DNA from 2 places in the Stenotrophomonas sp. Steno-C17 genome. Region 1 is predicted to be linked to the other one. Evidence: riboswitches for the same ligand, from Rfam matches in the RefSeq annotation. Region 1 holds a riboswitch; the other holds the start of a gene.

What was found. A riboswitch is a leader RNA that binds a small molecule or an ion and turns the genes downstream of it on or off. The one in region 1 is predicted to bind thiamine pyrophosphate.
Region 2: linked by a shared signal. The riboswitch ahead of AC06FA_RS15170 (TonB-dependent receptor) and the one ahead of thiC (phosphomethylpyrimidine synthase ThiC) in region 1 are both predicted to bind thiamine pyrophosphate.

The regions. Positions count from the first base shown of each region.
Region 1 covers NZ_JBWJPD010000019.1:50,530-59,835, reverse strand. The annotation lists gene AC06FA_RS16040 (TonB-dependent receptor domain-containing protein) at 1-729, opposite strand, end outside; gene AC06FA_RS16035 (helix-turn-helix transcriptional regulator) at 779-1,678, opposite strand; gene AC06FA_RS16030 (winged helix-turn-helix domain-containing protein) at 1,794-4,097, opposite strand; gene AC06FA_RS16025 (ion channel) at 4,357-5,028, opposite strand; gene thiC (phosphomethylpyrimidine synthase ThiC) at 5,111-6,955, opposite strand; TPP riboswitch at 7,039-7,139, opposite strand; gene ggt (gamma-glutamyltransferase) at 7,162-8,880, opposite strand.
Region 2 covers NZ_JBWJPD010000017.1:54,137-63,442, forward strand. The annotation lists gene AC06FA_RS15150 (OmpO family porin) at 1-118, shown strand, start outside; gene AC06FA_RS15155 (DUF6624 domain-containing protein) at 252-1,172, opposite strand; gene AC06FA_RS15160 (Dyp-type peroxidase) at 1,331-2,305, shown strand; gene pnuC (nicotinamide riboside transporter PnuC) at 2,411-2,983, opposite strand; gene AC06FA_RS15170 (TonB-dependent receptor) at 2,992-5,172, opposite strand; TPP riboswitch at 5,245-5,340, opposite strand; gene AC06FA_RS15175 (phosphotransferase enzyme family protein) at 5,497-6,624, opposite strand; gene AC06FA_RS15180 (hypothetical protein) at 6,782-7,882, shown strand; gene AC06FA_RS15185 (BCCT family transporter) at 7,945-9,306, shown strand, end outside.

The sequences.
Region 1 (9,306 bases):
TTCGGTCGGGAACGGGTGCCACTGGCCGTTGCCGTAGCGGCTGTAGCGACGGTCCTTGGCCTTCACTTCGTCCTGTTCGTTGTACTCGGCACCGAGCGTGATCGAGCCACGGTCGCCGGTCTGGCCATAGACGAAGTTGTAGGTCTGCTGCTCGCCATCACCCTGGCCGTACTGGCCGGTGTAGACGCTGGCTTCCAGACCGTCGAAGTTCTTGCGGGTGATGATGTTGATCACACCGGCGATGGCGTCGGAGCCGTAGATGGCCGAGGCGCCATCGGTCAGCACTTCAATGCGCTCGACGACCGAGGTCGGGATCGAGGCCAGATCGGTGTAACCACCGGTGCTGGTGCCCATGCGCTTGCCGTCCAGCAGCACCAGGGTGCGCTCCGGGCCGAGGTTGCGCAGATCGACGAACTGACCGCCGACTTCTTCGCCCGAGGACAGCGCATCGCTGCGGCTGATGGCCGGGGAGCCGGTGGCGGCCAGGTTCTGCACGATGTCAGCAACGCTGGTGAAGCCCTGCTTTTCGATATCGGCGCGCTGCAGCGCGATGACCGGCTGTGCGGTCTCCATGCTGGCCTGGCGGATACGCGAACCGGTGACCGAAATGCGGTCCAGGTCGGTGGTGCCGGAGGCCGCTTCCTGCGCGGAAGCAAAGGCCGGCGACAGCGCCAGCGCAATGCCGGCGGGCAGCAGGCCCAACCGCACTGCGGAATTACGAACGTTCATCAATCTCTCCAAGGTACGTGTTAGCAGCGTGTTAAAACACCCCAGCACGTTACGATTGCGTTGCAGCGCTGTATTTGCGCGACCCAACGAGAGACTTTGCTGATTTTGGCGGGAGCTTCGCACCGTCTTCACGGAAGCGCGATGCGGACGTGCCATAGCGGGCACGGAAGGCGCGCGCGAAGCTGCAGCAGTTGTCGAATCCACTGGCGGCAGCAACTTCACCGACCATCATGTCGGTGTCGCGCAGCAGATCGGCGGCACGCTCCAGACGCAGGCGCGCCGAAAGGGACTGCGGGCTTTCTTCATACAGGCTCTGGAACGTCTTGGACAGATACCAGCTGGAGAAGTTGGTCAGTTCGGCCAGTTCGCCGATGCGCACCACGCGGTGGCTGTTGCCTTCCAGGTACAGGCGCGCACGCTGCATGCGACCGAACACCTGGCGCTTGCGGCTGCGCGAGCGGCCCGGGCAACGCTGCACGTTGTCGGCCAGACCGCGCTGCAGGCCTGCCAGGTGCAGCAGCAGCGGACGCAGCGACTGCGCCGGCTGCCCGCTGGCCAGGGCATCACGCCACAGGCGCAGGGCCACGCGCGCATCGCCGCGGTTCATCTGCCCGCGGCCGGCATACAGCCCGCAGTCGGCCATTTCGGCCAGCGCGCGCAGCGCTTCGACGTTCAGGTTCAGGCCCACGCACAGACCGTTGCGACCGGCCTGCACCAGCGGGCGCGATTCCTTCTCGAACGCGATCCATTCGCCCTGGCGCAGCCGGAAGCGGCCTTCCTTCGCCTCCACCCACGAGGTGCCGCGCACCTGCATCCATACGGTGAAGCTGCTGCCGGCCGTCTGCAGGCTGCCCAGCCGGGCAACGCCCAGGCAGGTCGGGGCCACGTCATCGACAGCCTTGTCCAGCGAGACGGATTGGCCACGATCGGCCAGCGAGAGTTGACGCATGGGAGCACCACGGATTTGCCAAGTACAGGCCACCGTTTTGCCAAATCAGGTGCGTGCCGGTCAGGAAGAACCGCCGAGATCGCTACGAAATCGCTACGACGTCGGCACGAAAGAGTTACGAAGGACCTTTGTCGTTGAAAATCAACAACCTGGAGAAGGCCGGGAACAGCGGCGGCGGCGCTGCCGGCAGGCGCATGACGCCGATGTCGGCACCGTCGGACACGGCCAGGGCCAGATACAGGTCGCTGCCGTCGGCACTGGCGCTCAGCCCGTTGCCTGCGCTCAGGCGCTGCGCGTCCAGACAGCGCTCCGGCTCCTGCGTGCCACCCTGCACGCGGGTCAGCGTGGTGGAACACGCCGCGCTGCTGCCCAGGTAATCGATGCGCCCGTTGCCGGCCACGGCCCAGGTGCGGTAACGCCAGCGGCTGGGCCACGCGTCGCTGACCTGCTGCACGCTGGCCGCGTCCAGGCTGGGATTGACCGACCACAAGCCACTGGCGGCCAACCGCGTGAACAACACCCGGCCGCTGCTGCGGTCCAGACGGGCCTGCGAGACGCCCTCCAGACTGGCCAGGCGGCGCCACGGCTGGGTACTGCGATCGAACAGGCTCAGCTGCACCCGCTGCTGCGCATCGCGTTCCAGCACCAGCACCTGCTCGGCCGTTGCGCCGTACAGCGCCTGCAGCGGTTGCTGCACGGGCACCGGCAGCACCTGCAGGCGCTCATCGCGCGGGGCGATCTCATACACCACCGCCTGGCCGTGCTCGTCCCGCCCCACCACCAGCAACTGGCGGCTGTCAGGCGACCAGTCCGGCGCCTGCCGGCCTTCCGGGCGCAACCCTTCGATCGGCCGCAGCGAGTCGGGTCGCTGCATGTCGGCCCACCACAGGGCGAAGCTTCCCGAGCGGTCTGAACTGAACACCAGCTGCCGGCCGTCCGGCGCCACCATCGGCTGGCCATCGCGGCCACTGGACGCGAACAGGCGCTGCGCGGCACCGCCCTGCACCGGCGTGCGGAACATGCCGAACTGGGCGCGGCGGTGGACGAACGCGAGCATGTCGCCACGCCGCGAAACCGCCGGCCACTGCGCGTCGTCCAGGCCCGCGTCGCGCAACGTGCGGCGCTCCACGTCCAGGTAGTACAGGCGCGCCTCACTGTCCACGCGCCGCCCAAACACGATATGCCGCCCATCGCCCAGCCAGGCCCAGCCACGCAGCTCGGCGGCCTCGTTGGTCAGCTGTTCGGGCGTGCCGCCGTTGGCCGGCATGCGCCACAGGTCGCCCAGCTGCGGGTTGCGCGCGAACACCAGCCAGCGCCCATCGGGCGAATAGCGCGGTGCGTAGTCGAAATCATCTTCGCCGGCCGGGTACTGCAGCGCCCGCCACTGCCCGCTGGGCAGGTCGAGCACGCGGATGCCCCGGTGCGCATAGCGGCCGACCATGCTGCCGAACACCAGGCCGCGTCCGTCGGGGGTCCAGTCGAAACTGAGCAGCTCGGTGCCATCGCAGCGGGTAGCCTGGCGCAGCGCACCGCCGGTGGCGCTGGCGATCAGCACCTGGCAACTGCCGTCGGCGGCAAACCGCGCGAAGGCGATCTCTCGACCGTCCGGGGACCAGCTGGGGAAACGGTCGCTGGCACCGGCCGGCGGCTGTACCAACTGGCGGGCCGGCGCGTTGCCCGAGGTCTGCACCCGGATCGCACCGCCCGTGGTGCCGTCATCGTTGGCGCCTTCGTAGGCGACCTGCGAGCCATCGGGCGACAGCGTGGGATAGGTCTCGAAACCGGCGGTGGCGGTAATCAATCGATAGGGGCGCTCGGGACTGCCGATCACCCGCGTGCCGTCTTCCACCACCGCATCCAGCGGCGAGGTCGGCGCCGGACGGCGCAGCAGCAGCACAGTGAGCACCAGCAGCGCGACCAGCATGGCCACGCCCAGCACCAGCAGCAGGCGACGACGCCACAGGCGCAGGCTGCGCCGACGTACATCATGTGCATCGGCCGGCGGTACGTCCTCGCTGGCCGCGTCGTCCAAGGCTTCCGATGTTTCCGTCAGGCCTTCGCTGTCCTGCAGCGCCTGCACCGGCACCAGCAGCCGATAACCGGTCTTGGCAATGGTCTCGATGTACGCCTGGCCATTGTCTTCGCCGATGGCGAAGGCCTTGCGCAACTGGGTCACCGCCTGCGTCAGCACATCGTTGGTGGGCAGCGTATCGGGCCAGACTTCGGCGAACAGCTCTTCACGCGTGACCACGCGCCCAGGCTGGCGCAGCAACACGCGCAGCACGCCCAGCGCCTTCGGCGTCAGGCGTCGCGGACGACGCGCACCGGGCACCTCGACTTCACGTGAAGAGAGCGTCACTACGCATTCGCCTACGCGAACGCGGTCACACTCTGGCGACTGGCTTTCGTTGCTGTTCATTCGTTGCTAGAAGCTTGAAACACGTTGCAGATACCACGGGGCAGCGTTGTGCTTCCTTCCCTGCAACATCCAAAAGCCAGATTCCGCACAAACCATCGGCGCATACCGCAAAAAAAACGAAGCGCGCGAATACTAGCCTATGCAGGTTACCTCGCCTATCGCGTGGTGGACATCAGGCTCTCTCTCGCCGACGCATTCAGATAATAAGCAGCACCATTCGCGCCCTTCGGGGCGCGAAATTTTTATCTGGCGTTCATTTTCAGGAGCGCCGCAGCATGGTCAGTCCAACCAGCCGCGAAACCACCAAAGCGACGTACATAACGCCGGAAAACTGCTCCAGCATGACCAGTGCGCGTGCCTGTGGATGCAGCGGAACCACGTCGCTCAGGCCGACCCCGGACAGCAAGCTGAAGCTCAGATAAAGCAACTCCATCCACGTGCGCTGCAGGCCGCCGCCGGTGCCCTGGAAACTGCCCGGATACCACTGCTGGCATACAGCGAATGCGAACGCGAATCCCCACGCCAGCAATGTGAACGTAGCACCAACGGCGAACAGTTCATCGCGCGTGACCTTGTGGTCCTGCAGCATGTAGGCCGTCAGCGCGCCGGCGGTGTAGAAGTACAACAGGCTTTCCAGCAGCTGCGCGGTGATGGCCAGCCCCGGGTGATCCAGCAGCGCGGCGGCGATGGAAAACACCACCGAGGGAATGGCCAGCACCAGTGCCAGCCACGTGCCCAGTGGACTGCGCTGCACCACCCACAACGCCAGCCCCAGCACCGCCATGCCGAACACGCCCAACGCAGCGCGACCGCCAGCGGTTTCATCCAGTGCCGGATACAACAGCACCGCCAGCAACTGCGCGGCCAACAACCAGGCCGACGGGTGGCGGCGCGCGATGGCCAGCCAGCGGGTGGTCAGAGCAACGGGCATGGCGTCCTTCCCCAGAGCGATGGCGCGAGCATAGCCGGTCGCGCGTGAGAGAAGCCGCCGGGCATGGCCCGGCGCTCCCCGCTCAGCCCTGCTGGTAGACCTGCGCACCGGCCGCGCGGAACTGTGCCGATTTTTCCTGCATGCCGCTCTCGGCGTACTCGCGCACGTCCTGGGTGATCTTCATCGAACAGAAGTGCGGGCCACACATCGAACAGAAGTGCGCCAGCTTGTGTGCATCCTTGGGCAACGTCTCGTCGTGGAATTCCTTGGCCTTTTCCGGATCCAGGCCCAGGTGGAACTGGTCTTCCCAGCGGAATTCGAAGCGCGCCTTGCTGAGCGCGTTGTCACGCACCTGCGCACCCGGGTGGCCCTTGGCCAGGTCGGCCGCATGTGCGGCGATGCGGTAGGCCATGATGCCGTCGCGCACATCCTGGCGGTTGGGCAGGCCCAAGTGCTCCTTGGGCGTGACATAGCAGAGCATGGCGGTGCCGAACCAACCGATCATCGCCGCACCGATGGCACTGGTGATGTGGTCGTAGCCCGGCGCGATATCGGTGGTCAGCGGGCCGAGCGTGTAGAACGGCGCTTCGCCACACTCGCGCAGCTGCTTGTCCATGTTCTCCTTGATCAACTGCATCGGCACATGGCCGGGGCCTTCGATCATGGTCTGCACATCGTGCTTCCACGCGATCTTCGTCAACTCGCCCAGCGTTTCCAGTTCGCCGAACTGCGCGGCATCGTTGGCATCGGCAATGCAGCCCGGGCGCAGGCCATCACCCAGCGAGAAGGTCACGTCGTAGGCCTTCATGATCTCGCAGATGTCTTCGAAGTGCGTGTAGAGGAAATTCTCCTTGTGGTGGGCCAGGCACCACTTGGCCATGATCGAGCCACCGCGGCTGACGATGCCGGTCACCCGCTTGGCGGTGAGCGGAACATAGCGCAGCAGTACGCCGGCATGGATGGTGAAGTAGTCCACGCCCTGCTCGGCCTGTTCGATCAGCGTGTCGCGGAAAATCTCCCAGGTCAGCGCCTCGGCGCGACCGTCGACCTTCTCCAGCGCCTGGTAGATCGGCACCGTACCGATGGCCACCGGCGAATTGCGGATGATCCATTCCCGCGTTTCGTGGATGTGCTTGCCGGTGGAAAGATCCATCACCGTATCGCCGCCCCAGCGGATCGCCCAGACCAGCTTCTCCACCTCTTCGGCGATGCCGGAGGACACCGCACTGTTGCCGATGTTGGCGTTGATCTTGGTCAGGAAGTTGCGACCGATGATCATCGGCTCGCTTTCGGGGTGATTGATGTTGTTGGGCAGTACCGCGCGGCCACGAGCGATTTCATCACGCACGAATTCAGGCGTGATGATCTTCGGAATGGACGCGCCGAAGGATTCACCGGCGTGCTGCTGCAGCAGGCTGGCGTCACGGATATCCTGCAGCCGCTGGTTCTCGCGGATCGCCACGAACTCCATTTCCGGGGTGATGATGCCGCGCCGCGCGTAGTGCATCTGGGTCACGTTGGCCCCGGCCTTCGCGCGCCGCGGCAGGCTGCGCGCGGGGAAGCGCACCGCGTCCAGCTTCGGGTCGTGCTCGCGTTCGCGGCCGAAGCGCGAGCTGAGCGCATCGAGCGCTTCGGTGTCGGCACGTTCTTCGATCCAGCCACGGCGCAGCGCCGGCAGGCCCGTGGTCAGGTCGATGGTCGCCTGCGGATCGGTGTACGGACCGGAGGTGTCGTACACGGTCAGCGGCGCATTTTCCTCGCCACCGAACAGGGTGGGCGTGCGGGTCAGCGCGATCTCGCGCATGGGCACGCGAAGGTCGGGGCGCGAACCGGGCACGTGGATCTTGCGCGAACCGGCGATGGGCCGGGTAACTGACGCGGAAAGTTGCTGGGCCTGCTGCTGCAGATCGGAGGGCTGTGCGTTCATCGGGCATCGTCCAGGAAGGTCAGGGACGAAGCGGCGGCGCACTGCGCACCGCGCCCGGACGGTCCTTGGGCGGACTCCGGGCACGGCTGCACTGCAAAGCTTCCCTACGCCGGTATGAACCGGATCAGGTTCCAAGGGACTGTCTCAACCGTGGCCACTGGCCGCGGTACCCCCGCTTCTTGCTGCGTATTAGAGCACAGGCCGGGTCAGTAACCGGCGGCCTGGCCATCCTTGCGGCTTTCCGACGCACCGAAGTACACACCGCTTTCCGGATCGCGCAGGATGGCCTGGTAGCCACCATACGGGCCATCGGCAAACACCACGCGGTGGCCCTTGCGCATCAGGGCGCGCACGGTCTCGTAGGGGAAGCCGGTTTCCAGGTTCACTTCGCCGCCATCGCTCATGGCGGTGGCCTGGCCGGTCGGCTCGGTCGACCCTTCATGCTGGATGCGCGGCGCATCGCCGGCTTCCTGCAGGTTCATGCCGAAGTCGACCAGGTTCATCACGATCTGCGCATGGCCCTGCGGCTGCATCGCACCGCCCATCACGCCGAAGCTGGCATACGGCTTGCCGTCCTTGGTGATGAAGGCCGGAATGATGGTCTGGAACGGGCGCTTGCCCGGTGCGTAGCCGTTGGGATGGTTCTTCTGCAGCACGAACATCTCGCCGCGGTCCTGCAGGATGAAACCCAGCCCCGGTGGCGCCATGCCGCTGCCCATGCCGCGGTAGTTGGACTGGATGAGCGAGACCATCATGCCGTCGCTGTCGGCCACGGTCATGTAGATCGTGTCGCCCTGTTCGAGCTGTTTCGGCGTACCCGGCTGCACTTCCTTCAGCGCCTTGTCCATCGAGATCAGCGCGCGGCGCTGCGCGGCGTATTCCTTGGAAATCAGTTTCTGCACCGGTGCCGGCTGGAAGGCCATGTCGGCATAGAAGCGCGCGCGATCGGCGAAGGCCAGCTTCTTGGCTTCCACGAACAGGTGCACGTGCTCGGGCGAACCGAACGCGATCTTCGAGAAGTCGTAGCCTTCCAGCACGTTGAGGATCTGCAGCGCGGCAATGCCCTGGCTGTTCGGCGGCAGTTCCCACACGTCATAGCCCCGGTAGTTGCTGCTGACCGGCTCGACCCATTCACCGTGGTGGTCGGCCATGTCCTGGTAACTGAGATAACCGCCATTGGCCTTGAAATAATCCCCGATGGCGCGGGCCACGTCGCCCTTGTAGAACGCATCGCGGCCACCATCGGCGATTTTCTGCAGGGTGTCGGCCAGGTTCGGGTTCTTCCACATCTGGCCCTTGCGCGGGGCATGGCCGTCGATGGTGAACTGTTCGCTGAAGCCGGGATATTTCGACAGGCGCGGCACCGAACGATCCCAGTAGTAGGCAATCACTTCAGCCACCGGATGGCCCTCGCGCGCATACCGGATGGCCGGGGCCAGGTTGTCGGCCATCGGCTTGCGGCCAAAGCGGTCGTGCAGCGCGAACCAGCCGTCCACCGCGCCGGGTACCGATACCGGCAGCGGACCGGTGGCCGGAATCTCCTTCAGGCCACGGCGCTGGAACTCGGCCAGGGTGAGCGACTTCGGCGAACGCCCCGAGCCGTTGTAGCCGTACAGCTTCTGCGTCTTCGGATCCCACACGATGGCGAACAGGTCGCCGCCGATGCCGTTGCCGGTGGGCTCCATCAGACCCAGCGCCGCATTGGCGGCAATGGCGGCATCGACCGCCGAACCGCCTGCCTTCATCACGTCCAGCGCGATCTGGGTCGCCAGCGGCTGCGAGGTGGCGGCCATGGCATGCGGGGCGATGACTTCGGAGCGGGTGGCGAAGGTCTGGCCGGTGATGCGGTCGGCGGCACTGGACAGGGCGGGGACTGCGGCCAGCACGGCAGCGGCAAGCAGGGAGCGGGCAAGGCGTCGGGACACGGTTGGGTTCCGATGGAAGGGTGGTGACCTGATCTTCGCCGCTGTGGGGCGCGCGCGGTATCGGGCAGAGGTCATGGCGGCAGCGCTTCGGTGGGTGCGGACCTTGGCTGGCTTCGGGGAATCCAGTGCGGACCAAGGTCCGCACCTACCAGAGCGGGATGCGTGCACGGCTGCGGGCGTCGGTAAATCCAGGGCGGAATCACCGGCAAATCCGCGCAAAAAACCCGCTGAAAAGAGTGAATTCCGGTTCACCGAAACACTTTCAGCGGCAACCATCCTTGCGCCACAAGCCTTTGCGCCAGATACAGGCGAAACCGATGAAAAACCCGTTGCCAGGGTTGACACCGCGGAAATGGCTATGTTTCTCTCGATCCCATGCTGCAACGCCACCCGCCCCTGCGAACCGCCACTGAAGCCGCCGATTCC
Region 2 (9,306 bases), on a different contig from region 1:
CTACGGCCGCGTCGGCGCCACCGCCAAGTTCAACCAGAACTGGGGCCTGAGTGGCGAAGTGAAGCTGGCCAAGGCGGGCGACCGCGAGTGGTTCGTGGGTCCGCGCTTCAGCTGGTAAGACATCGCTCTGTCGTTAGTGCGTGTAAGTGGCATGTGACTCTCTCTCTCTCCCGCATGCCATCCGAAGCCCGGCCTTGTGCCGGGCTTCTTTTTTTCAGTGCTCGCGGCGGTGCGTAGGCCCGCCCAGGCGATCAACGCACGGGCGCGCCGTAACTGTCGGCCAGGATGGCTTTGTACTCGGCCAGCGTGGGCAGCCCCATGGCGCTGCGCCGTGCATCCAGGCCGGGCATGTCTTCGGTGGGGCGCAGCCGCATCGCGCCGTCGTCGCCCCGCACGAACTGGCTGCCGTAGCGTTGCGGTTTGCCTTGCGCCACCAACACGCGGTCGGTCAGCAGGGCCACGTCAGCCCGATCGGCCTCGCCCGCCATGGCGGCCTGTTCGATCAGCGGCAGTACGTCTGCCTGGAAGGCAGGATCCTGGTCAGCGTGCTGCACCAGCAGCCATGCTGCCTTGGCGCCATCGCGGCCCACCTTTGATCGTGTCGGCCATCCCTTCTCGGCGATCACCGATTTCAACCACTCCGCATTGGCCTTGGCCAACGGGCCGATGCGCTTGAAGGCCTCGTCGCCCCCGGTCGCAATGGCGGCGTGCTGCTCGGCCTGGTCGCGGGCCTCGCGCTCCAGCAGTTCGTTGCGCAACGCTACGTCCAACTGCGCGTCCCGCTGCGTCTGCGTCGCTTCCACGCGTGCCAACACACGCTCCCAGCCCGGATCAGCGCGCAGCGCGTTCAGGCCAGGACGGTCCTTGTGCAGCAGATCATCGACGGGCAGCCGGTCCTGCTCAACCAGCGAAGCGACGTAGGCCATCGCAGCGGCGTGGTCGCCAGCGGCCGCCGTGCACTCGACCAGCAGCAGTTCGCCCGCATCAGGAAAGCGGGTGCCTTGCTGATACATCGCGCCGAGCGTAGCGGCGCAGCCTTTGAAGTTGTCGCCCTGGTACTGCTGCAGCGCGCTGAAGAACGTACCGGTCTCTGCCGAATGGCCGGTGCAGGTCGCGCCGAGCAGTAGTGCGAACAGTACCGGAGCGTGTCTGCGTGTGCGGATGGATGCCATCGTGCTGTCCTCCCTGAAGCGTGGTCCAGACATCTTGCCAGATGAAATCGGGGCCGCGCCGCGCGAACGGCAGTCGAGCAAGCTCGACTCTACCCAGGCTGGCATCGTGGTGGTGTTGGTTCGGCTATGATCGCCGCCTCAAGCCAGCAGGATGTTCCATGAATTCCCAGCCCGCCCCGATCACCGCCCTGAATCACACGCTGGACAACGAGCCGCAGCAGATCACCGCGCCGTTGACCCATTGCGCGGCCTTCCTGGTGCTGAAGGTGAAGGACGATGCCGATTCCATCGCCACGGTGCGGCAGGTGCTGGGCAGTACCGATGATCTGATCAAGAACACCGCCATCCGCGAGATCGAGCGCACGTTCACCTGCAACGTGGCCATCGGCCATCGCGTGTGGGCACCGCTGGTGGGCAGCACGCCGCCGCGCGAGTTGAAGCCATTCCGTGAGATCCAGGGCGCCACCCACACCGCGGTGGCCACCCCCGGCGACCTGCTGTACCACATCCGTGCGCGCACCCAGGACCTGATCGTGGCGTTCGAGCGCAACCTGCTGCTGGCCTTCGGCGATGCGGTGGAAACGGTAGATGAAGTGGCCGGCTTCCGTTATTTCGATGGCCGCGACCTGCTCGACTTTGTTGATGGCACGGCCAACCCGGAAGGGCTGTCGTTGCCGGAGGCCACCATCGTCGGCGATGAAGACCCCGAACATGCCGGTGGCAGCTACGTGGTGGTGCAGAAGTACCTGCACAACCTGCAGGCCTGGCGCGCGCAGAAGACCGAAGCGCAGGAAGCCATCATCGGCCGCACCAAGCACGACAACATGGAACTGGACGATGCACCGGCCGATGCGCAGAAGTCGCACAAGACGCTGTGCACCATCGAGGATGCCGACGGCGAGCACGAGATCCTGCGCGACAACATGCCGTTCGCGCGCCCGGGCCACAATGAGTACGGCACCTACTTCATCGGCTACACGCGCCGGCTGTGGGTGATCGAGCAGATGCTGGAACGCATGTTCATCGGCAATCCGGCGCCGCTGCACGATCGCATCCTGGATTTCTCGACGGCGGTCACCGGCGTCACCTTCTTCGCGCCCTCGCGCAAGGTGCTGGCCGACCTGGCTGAATAGATCCACGCCATGCGTGGATGAACCCGCGGCGCACTCGTAGATCCACGCCATGCGTGGATGAACCCGCGCGGCCCGGCGCACCTGCGCAGTCGAGCAAGCTCGACTCTACCGGGCCGAGGCGACCTGCGGCGCGCGCGCGGCGGCCTGCCACGCGCGCAGGCCGAACACCGCCAGGCCCAGGAAGAACACGTACAGCGCGGCGGTCACGTGCAGCGACTTGAACAGGTACGTGCCCACGTACACCACGTCCACGGCGATCCACACCCACCAGCACGCCGCATGCCGGCGCGCCTGCCACCACTGGCCGACCAGGCTGAGGCCGGTCAGCAGGGCATCCAGCCACGGCAGTGCGGCGTCGGTGAAGCTGTGCATGACCGCGCCCAGCGCCACGCCGCCGCATACGCCGATGGCCAGGTCGCGCAGCAGCGTGCCGCGCGCCAGCGGCACGATGCGGATGCTGCCTTCATCGGCGGCATGCTGGCGCCAGTTCAACCAGCCATAGACCAGGAAACCGCCGAAGATCACCTGCAGCAGGGTGTCCGAATACAGCTTGGCTTCGGCGAACACCAGCCCGTACAGCGCCACCGACAGCAGCCCGACCGGCCACGCCGACAGCCGGCGCCGGGCCATCAGCCAGACGCCCAGCACGCTGCACAGCGCGGCGGTCCACTCGAGCACGGCTCCGTTCACAGCGCGAACGACACCGACAGGCGGGCCTGTCGCGGCGCACCGGGGAACAGGTAGTAATCACCGGCGCTGCTGCCGGTGTCACGCCAGTAGAAGCGGTTGAACACGTTGTCCACCGACAGGTTCCAGGTCACCGCACGTTCGTGCAGGCGGTGCTGGAAGCGCAGGCCGGCGTCGAACACCGAATAGTCCGGTGCACGCACCGCGCCATCGGCACGCGCCACGTTGGCCGATGCATAGCGCCAGCCCCCGGTCACCTGCAGGCCCTGCACGAACGGCAGTGCGTAGGCCAGGTGCACGCTGGCGCGCACCTTCGGCACGTTCACCAGCTGGTGGCCTTCATAGGCGGGCGTACCGGCATCCCGTGCGCGGGCGCGCAGCACGCTGGCGCTGGCCACCACCTGCAGCGCATCGGTCAGCTGGCCGTTGGCGGTCAGCTCCAGCCCGGTGTGGGTCTGCTGGCCTTCCTGCACGAAGGTGAAGCCCACATCGCTGTCGTCCGGCTTGGCGTACTGGTAGGGCTGGCTGATGCGGAACACCGCCGCGCCCACGCTCAGCGCCTCGTTCGGCGCGTACTTCACCCCCGCTTCCAGCTGGCGCGATTCCACCGCCGGCAGGAAGGTGTCGGCGTTGCTGGTCCAGAACGGCGCTTCCTGCCCCAGCGAAATGCCGCGCACGTAGCTGGCGTAGGCGTTCAGCTGGTCGGTGGCTTTCCACACCAGTGCGGTCTGCGGCAGGAAGCGCGACAGGCGGCTGTGCCGCTGCGGGTTGCCGCGCTTGTCGTAGGCGCGTTCGTCCAGGCGCACGTAGCGGCCACCGGCCAGCCACTGCCAATCGTCGCCGAAGCTGAGCCGGTCCAGCGCGAAGAACGCGTTCTGGCGGCTGTCCAGGCGGCGTGCGGACGGGCCCGGCTGCAACGGCGAAGGATCGAACACCGGTACCTGGCCGTCGTGGTAGTTGGTGGTGCCCACGTACTCGTTCACGCTGGGGCGGCGGTCCACGGTGCGGCGGTAGGTCTCGCCGCCCAGGCTCAGCTCGTGGCCCACGCTGCCGGTGCTGAAGCGGCCGCGCAGTTCGGCACGGGCCTGCTGGTTGCGGCGGGTGTCGTCGGGGCTGCGGTAATCGTAGACGTCGTAGTCGCCGTTGGGCGCGAAGTAGTTGCCTGGCACGCTGCCGTCGGCGCACTGCGCGGCGTAGTAGCAGCCGTAGGCGAAGGCCACGTTGTCATCGATCACCGTGCGGCTGTGGCCCAGCGCCACGCGCGACTGCCAGGCGCTGCTGAAGTCGTAGGTGTGCTGCACGGTGATGTTGGTGCTGGCAATGCCCACCGGCATCTGCCACGGCTGGTAGCCCAGCAGGTGGTCGCGGTCCACGCCGCGCGGCAGCTCGCTGGCACCCAGCAGCTGGTAGCCCGATGCCGAGCGCTGCGAACTGGTCTGGTAGTTGGCGTCCACTTCCAGCTTGCCGCGCTCACCGATCAGCCAGTCGGCGGCCAGCGAATAGAAGTTGCGGCGGCCATCGAGGTGCTCGATGTACGACTCGCTGGCGTCCCAGGCGGCGTTGAAGCGCACGCCGAAGCGCGGGGTCAGCCAGTGGCCCACGTCCACGGCGGCGTAGCGGGAGCCTTCCGAATCGGTGCCCAGGGTGACCGTGCGCACTTCGGCCGGGCGCTTGCCCACGTAGTTGATGATGCCGCCGGGGGCCATCACGCCGGCGGCCAGGCCGGCTTCGCCCTTCAGGATTTCCACCGATTCCACGTTCTCCAGCGCCAGCCGCTGTTCGCCGGCCATCGACAGGCCGTTGAAGCGGTAGCCGGTGGCCGCATCCAGCGCGAAGCCACGAATGGCCACGTTCTGGTAGTAGCCCACCGGTGCATAGGCATCGCCCAGCGACGCATCGTTGCTGGCCAGCTCGGACAGCGAACGCACCTGGCGTTGTTCCAGGTAGCTGCGGTCGAGCACGTTCACCGATGCCGGGGTGTCCTTCCAGCTGCCACCGCCGAAGGCATTGGCGCGCGAACTGGCAGAAGCAGGTTTGCCGGCCTGCACGCGCACGGCGGCCAGATCGGTGGGCGAGCGATCGGAGGTGTAGGCGGCATCGGTGGCGGCCTCGCTGGCATGCAGCGGCAGGGCGGCACACAGGGCCAGAGCGAGCAGGGTGGGGCGCAGGCAGCGGTTCATTCGGTTCGTCTTCTGACAGCAAGGGAGACGAAGCGACGGCGCGCGGACGCACCGGCCCAGGGAACGGGGGTGCAACCGCTGCTCAAAGCTCCCTACGCCGGTGCAAACCGGATCAGGTTCCAAGGGACTCTCTCAGCCTGGCAGATCCAGGCACCCCCGCTTCAGGTGACCATTTCACTACAAACCGTACGGATTTGCGAGCCCGGGCACGGGGCAGGGGGTCAGAGCCCTTTCCCGTGGAAAGGGATCCGACCCCGGGGCGGCGTATGGAAGGGTCAGATCCTATTCCGCAGGAAAGGGCTCTGACCCCAGGGCTGTAGGCCGCTATGCAGCGGCGTGCAACGCCTGCAGCAGGCCCTGTCCGGCCGCGCTGTGGAACCAGGCCGGGTGGCCGAGCATGAACGGCTGCCAGGCCACGTCGGCATTGGCGGTGGAGCCGGTGATGCCTTCGAAGTACTCCACTTCGGACAGTGCGAAGTCGAAATGCACCATCGGCAGCAGGTCGGCCAGCAGATGCACGCGCTCGGCCGACAGCGGCAGCACTTGGCGGTAGCCGGCCAGCAGGGCCAGGGCGATATCGCTGCGCACCGCGTCGGCGCCGCGTTGCAGTTCCAGCCAGGCCACCGCATTGCGCTCGATGGCCGTGGCCAGGTCGAACAGTGCGCTGGTGGGCGAGGCCAGGCCGAAATCCAGCACGGTGGCGATCTGCCCGTCGCTGTTCCACAGCAGGTTGGAGACGTGCCAGTCGTTGTGCGCCCACAGCCGCGGTTCGTGCTGCAGCTTCTCGGCCAGGCCGGCATGCCAGGGCAGCACGTGCTCGCGCAGCTGCGCCTGCCAGGGAATGCGCGCCAGGTAGCGGGCCAAGCCGGGGCGATCGGGCAGGCTGGCCTGCAGCGCGGCGATGGGATCGTGGGCGCGGATCAGATCGTCGCGTGCCACCAGGATATGGGTACCGCGCTGTGGCGCGTGGTAATCGGCTGCGGCACGGTGCAGCCGGGCCAGCATGCGGCCGGCTTCCTGCGCCTGTGCGATGTCGGTCAGCAGGGTCCACGAGGGCGCATCGCGATAGAGGTCCGAGCCGGCGCCCACCGCGTGCAGTTCATAGGTCCAGCGCCCGTGCTCCAGCGCGGTCTGCCCGTCGTCTGCAGCAAGCACCTGCACCACCGGTACCTCGCGCGCCGCCAAGTGGGCAATGAAACGGTGTTCTTCCTGCAGCACGGCGGCGCTGCGCACGCTGTGGTGGTGGCGTTTGATGAAGACGGCGCCGTGTTCGCCACGGGCGATCGCCGCCGCCGACAGCGGACGCGGGCTGTGCCATTGCAGCGTGGCCGTGCTGCCCAGCTGCGTGTAGCGCTGCCCCAACCAGGCCAGGTCCTGCGCGGAAATCGCCGGCCAGTCGGCCGCGACCTCATCGTTGTTCAGGCCCTGCACGCGGTGGGAAGTATCGGTCATGGTGGCGCGTTCGCAGATCGGGTGGGCAGCAGCACAGCGCGCTCATGGTAGCGCCCGCATCGCGTTCCTGCGCTGGCCCGGTGAAGAGGGCACCATAACGTGCCGGTTACACTGGCAGGCTTCCGTTCCAGAAACAGGGAGGCACCGGAACATACCCGTGCGATGTTTTTTCCCGATTTTTCTAGGCGCACTGGCGTGTGCCTCGGCCGGCCCGACGCTGGCACAGCCCCACGATCCCGATGCGGAACCGTGGTTCGACGCAGGCGGCGCCGTCCGCTTCAACTATGGGTGGTTGGACTACGGCCCCACCAGCGGCCTGCAGCTGGAACTGCTGCGTGCCGACATCGATGCCGGTGCCGGGCCGCTGTTCTTCTCGGCGCAGTACCGCTGGTATGACGGCTTCGATGCGGTCCACCACGCCTATGCGGGCTGGCAGTTCAACGAAGACACCGATTTGCGTGCGGGTATCCAGCAGGTGCCGTTCGGCCTGCTGCCCACGGTATCGCAGAGCTTCTGGTTCGGCGCCGGCTACTACCTGGGCATCGAGGATGACTACGATCCCGGCCTGGTGCTGCAGCATCGCAGCGGCCACCATCTCTGGCATGTCGGCTGGTTTGCCGGTGATGAGTACGGCGACGCGGCGCGCTACGACCGCTATTCGTTCGATGTAGCGCGCACCCCGGAGCGTCCCTATCGCGAGCGCGATCGGGTGAACCTGCGCTATGAACACGACCGTGAGTGGCACGGCGGAACCCTGCTGCTGGGAGCCTCGGCGTTCAGCGGTTCGGTGCAGAACGTGGAAACGCGCCGCCATCATGACCACCACGGCATGGCCGTGCATGCGCAATGGGCGCGCGATGGCTGGACCACGCAGCTGCAGTGGGCGCGCTACCACTACGGGGTTCCCGGCGCGACCATCGCCTTGTCGGCGTTCCAGGCGCCATTCGACATTGCCCGCAAGGCCGATGTGCCCAGCATGAACGTGGCCTATTCGTTCGGCGAACAGCGGTGGCTGGATGACATTACCTGCTACAACAACCTGAGCATGACCCGCCCGCTGCAGCGCCAGCCCGGCATGCGCTCGTCGTGGCAGAACGTCATCGGCTGCAGCCTGGGCAAGGGCAGCATGCTGACCTACATCGACTGGATCGCCGGAAAGAACATGTGGTTCGCCGGCGGCGATGGCATCGGCCTGGACCCGCACGGGCCCTCACGCTGGCACTCCCGCCTGAACCTCAATATCGGTTTCTACTTCTAGGACGCCCTTCATCGCGGTCCGCCGCGTATTCCTTCCACGCAATTCCGTTCACGGAGGACGACATGCCGAGCTCCGCTCCGCACCCCACCCCCGTCAGGCAGCGCATCCTGCCGCAGGTATTCATTCCCACGGCGGCGATCGTCATCGCCCTGCTGGCCCTGGCCATCTTCGCGCCGGACCTGGCCACGCGCTGGTTCACCGCCGCCAAGAACTGGACCGCCAACGATGCCGGCTGGTTCACCATCCTGGCCGTGGCCGGCTTCCTGGTGTTCGTGGTGGGCGTGGCCGTCAGCGGCTATGGCCGCATCAAACTGGGCCCGGACCACAGCCGCCCCGATTACAGCTATGCCTCGTGGTTCGCGATGCTGTTCGCCGCCGGCATGGGCATCGGTTTGATGTTCTTCGGCGTGGCCGAACCCATCATGCATTACGCCACGCCGCCCACCGGCACGCCGGAATCGGCCGCAGCGGCGCGCCAGGCCATGCGCATCACCTTCTTCCACTGGGGCGTGCATGCCTGGGCGATCTACGCGGTGGTGGCGCTGGCCCTGGCGTACTTCGGCTTCCGCCACAACCTGCCGCTGCGCGTGCGCTCGGCGCTGTATCCGCTCATCGGTGAACGAATCCACGGGCCGATCGGCCACACCGTGGATACCTTCGCCGCGCTGGGCACCATCTTCGGCCTGGCCACCTCGCTGGGGCTGGGCGTGATGCAGATCAACTCCGGCCTGAATTACCTGTTCGGGCTGGAAGTGAGCACGCTGGTGCAGGTGGTGCTGATCGCGGTGATCACCCTGGTGGCGACCGGTTCGGTGGTGGCTGGCCTGGACAGCGGCGTGCGCAGGTTGTCGGAATTGAACATGATCCTGGCCGCCGCGCTGCTGGCCTTCGTGCTGGTCTGCGGGCCCACCGTGCACCTGTTGCAGGTGCTGGTGCAGAACACCGGCATGTACGTGTCGCAGCTGTTCTCGATGACCTTCAACCTGTACGCCTACGAGCCCACCGGCTGGCTGGGTGGCTGGACCCTGTTCTACTGGGGCTGGTGGATCGCCTGGTCGCCGTTTGTGGGCATGTTCATCGCGCGCATCTCGCGTGGCCGCACCGTGCGCGAATTCGTGGTGGGCGTGCTGCTGGTGCCGCTGGGCTTCACCTTCCTGTGGATGACCATCTACGGCAACACCGCGTTGTTCATGGTGCGCACCGAGGGCGTACAGGAGCTGGTGCAGACGGTTTCTGCAGACAGTTCCATGGCCCTGTTCGAGTTCCTGCGCCACCTGCCGTGGACGCTGGCAACCTCGTGCCTGGCGGTGCTGCTGGTGGGGTTGTTCTTCGTCACCTCGGCCGATTCGGGAGCACTGGTGATCGACATGCTCACCTCCAGGGGCGAGGAGGAATCACCGCTGTGGCAGCGCATCTTCTGGGCG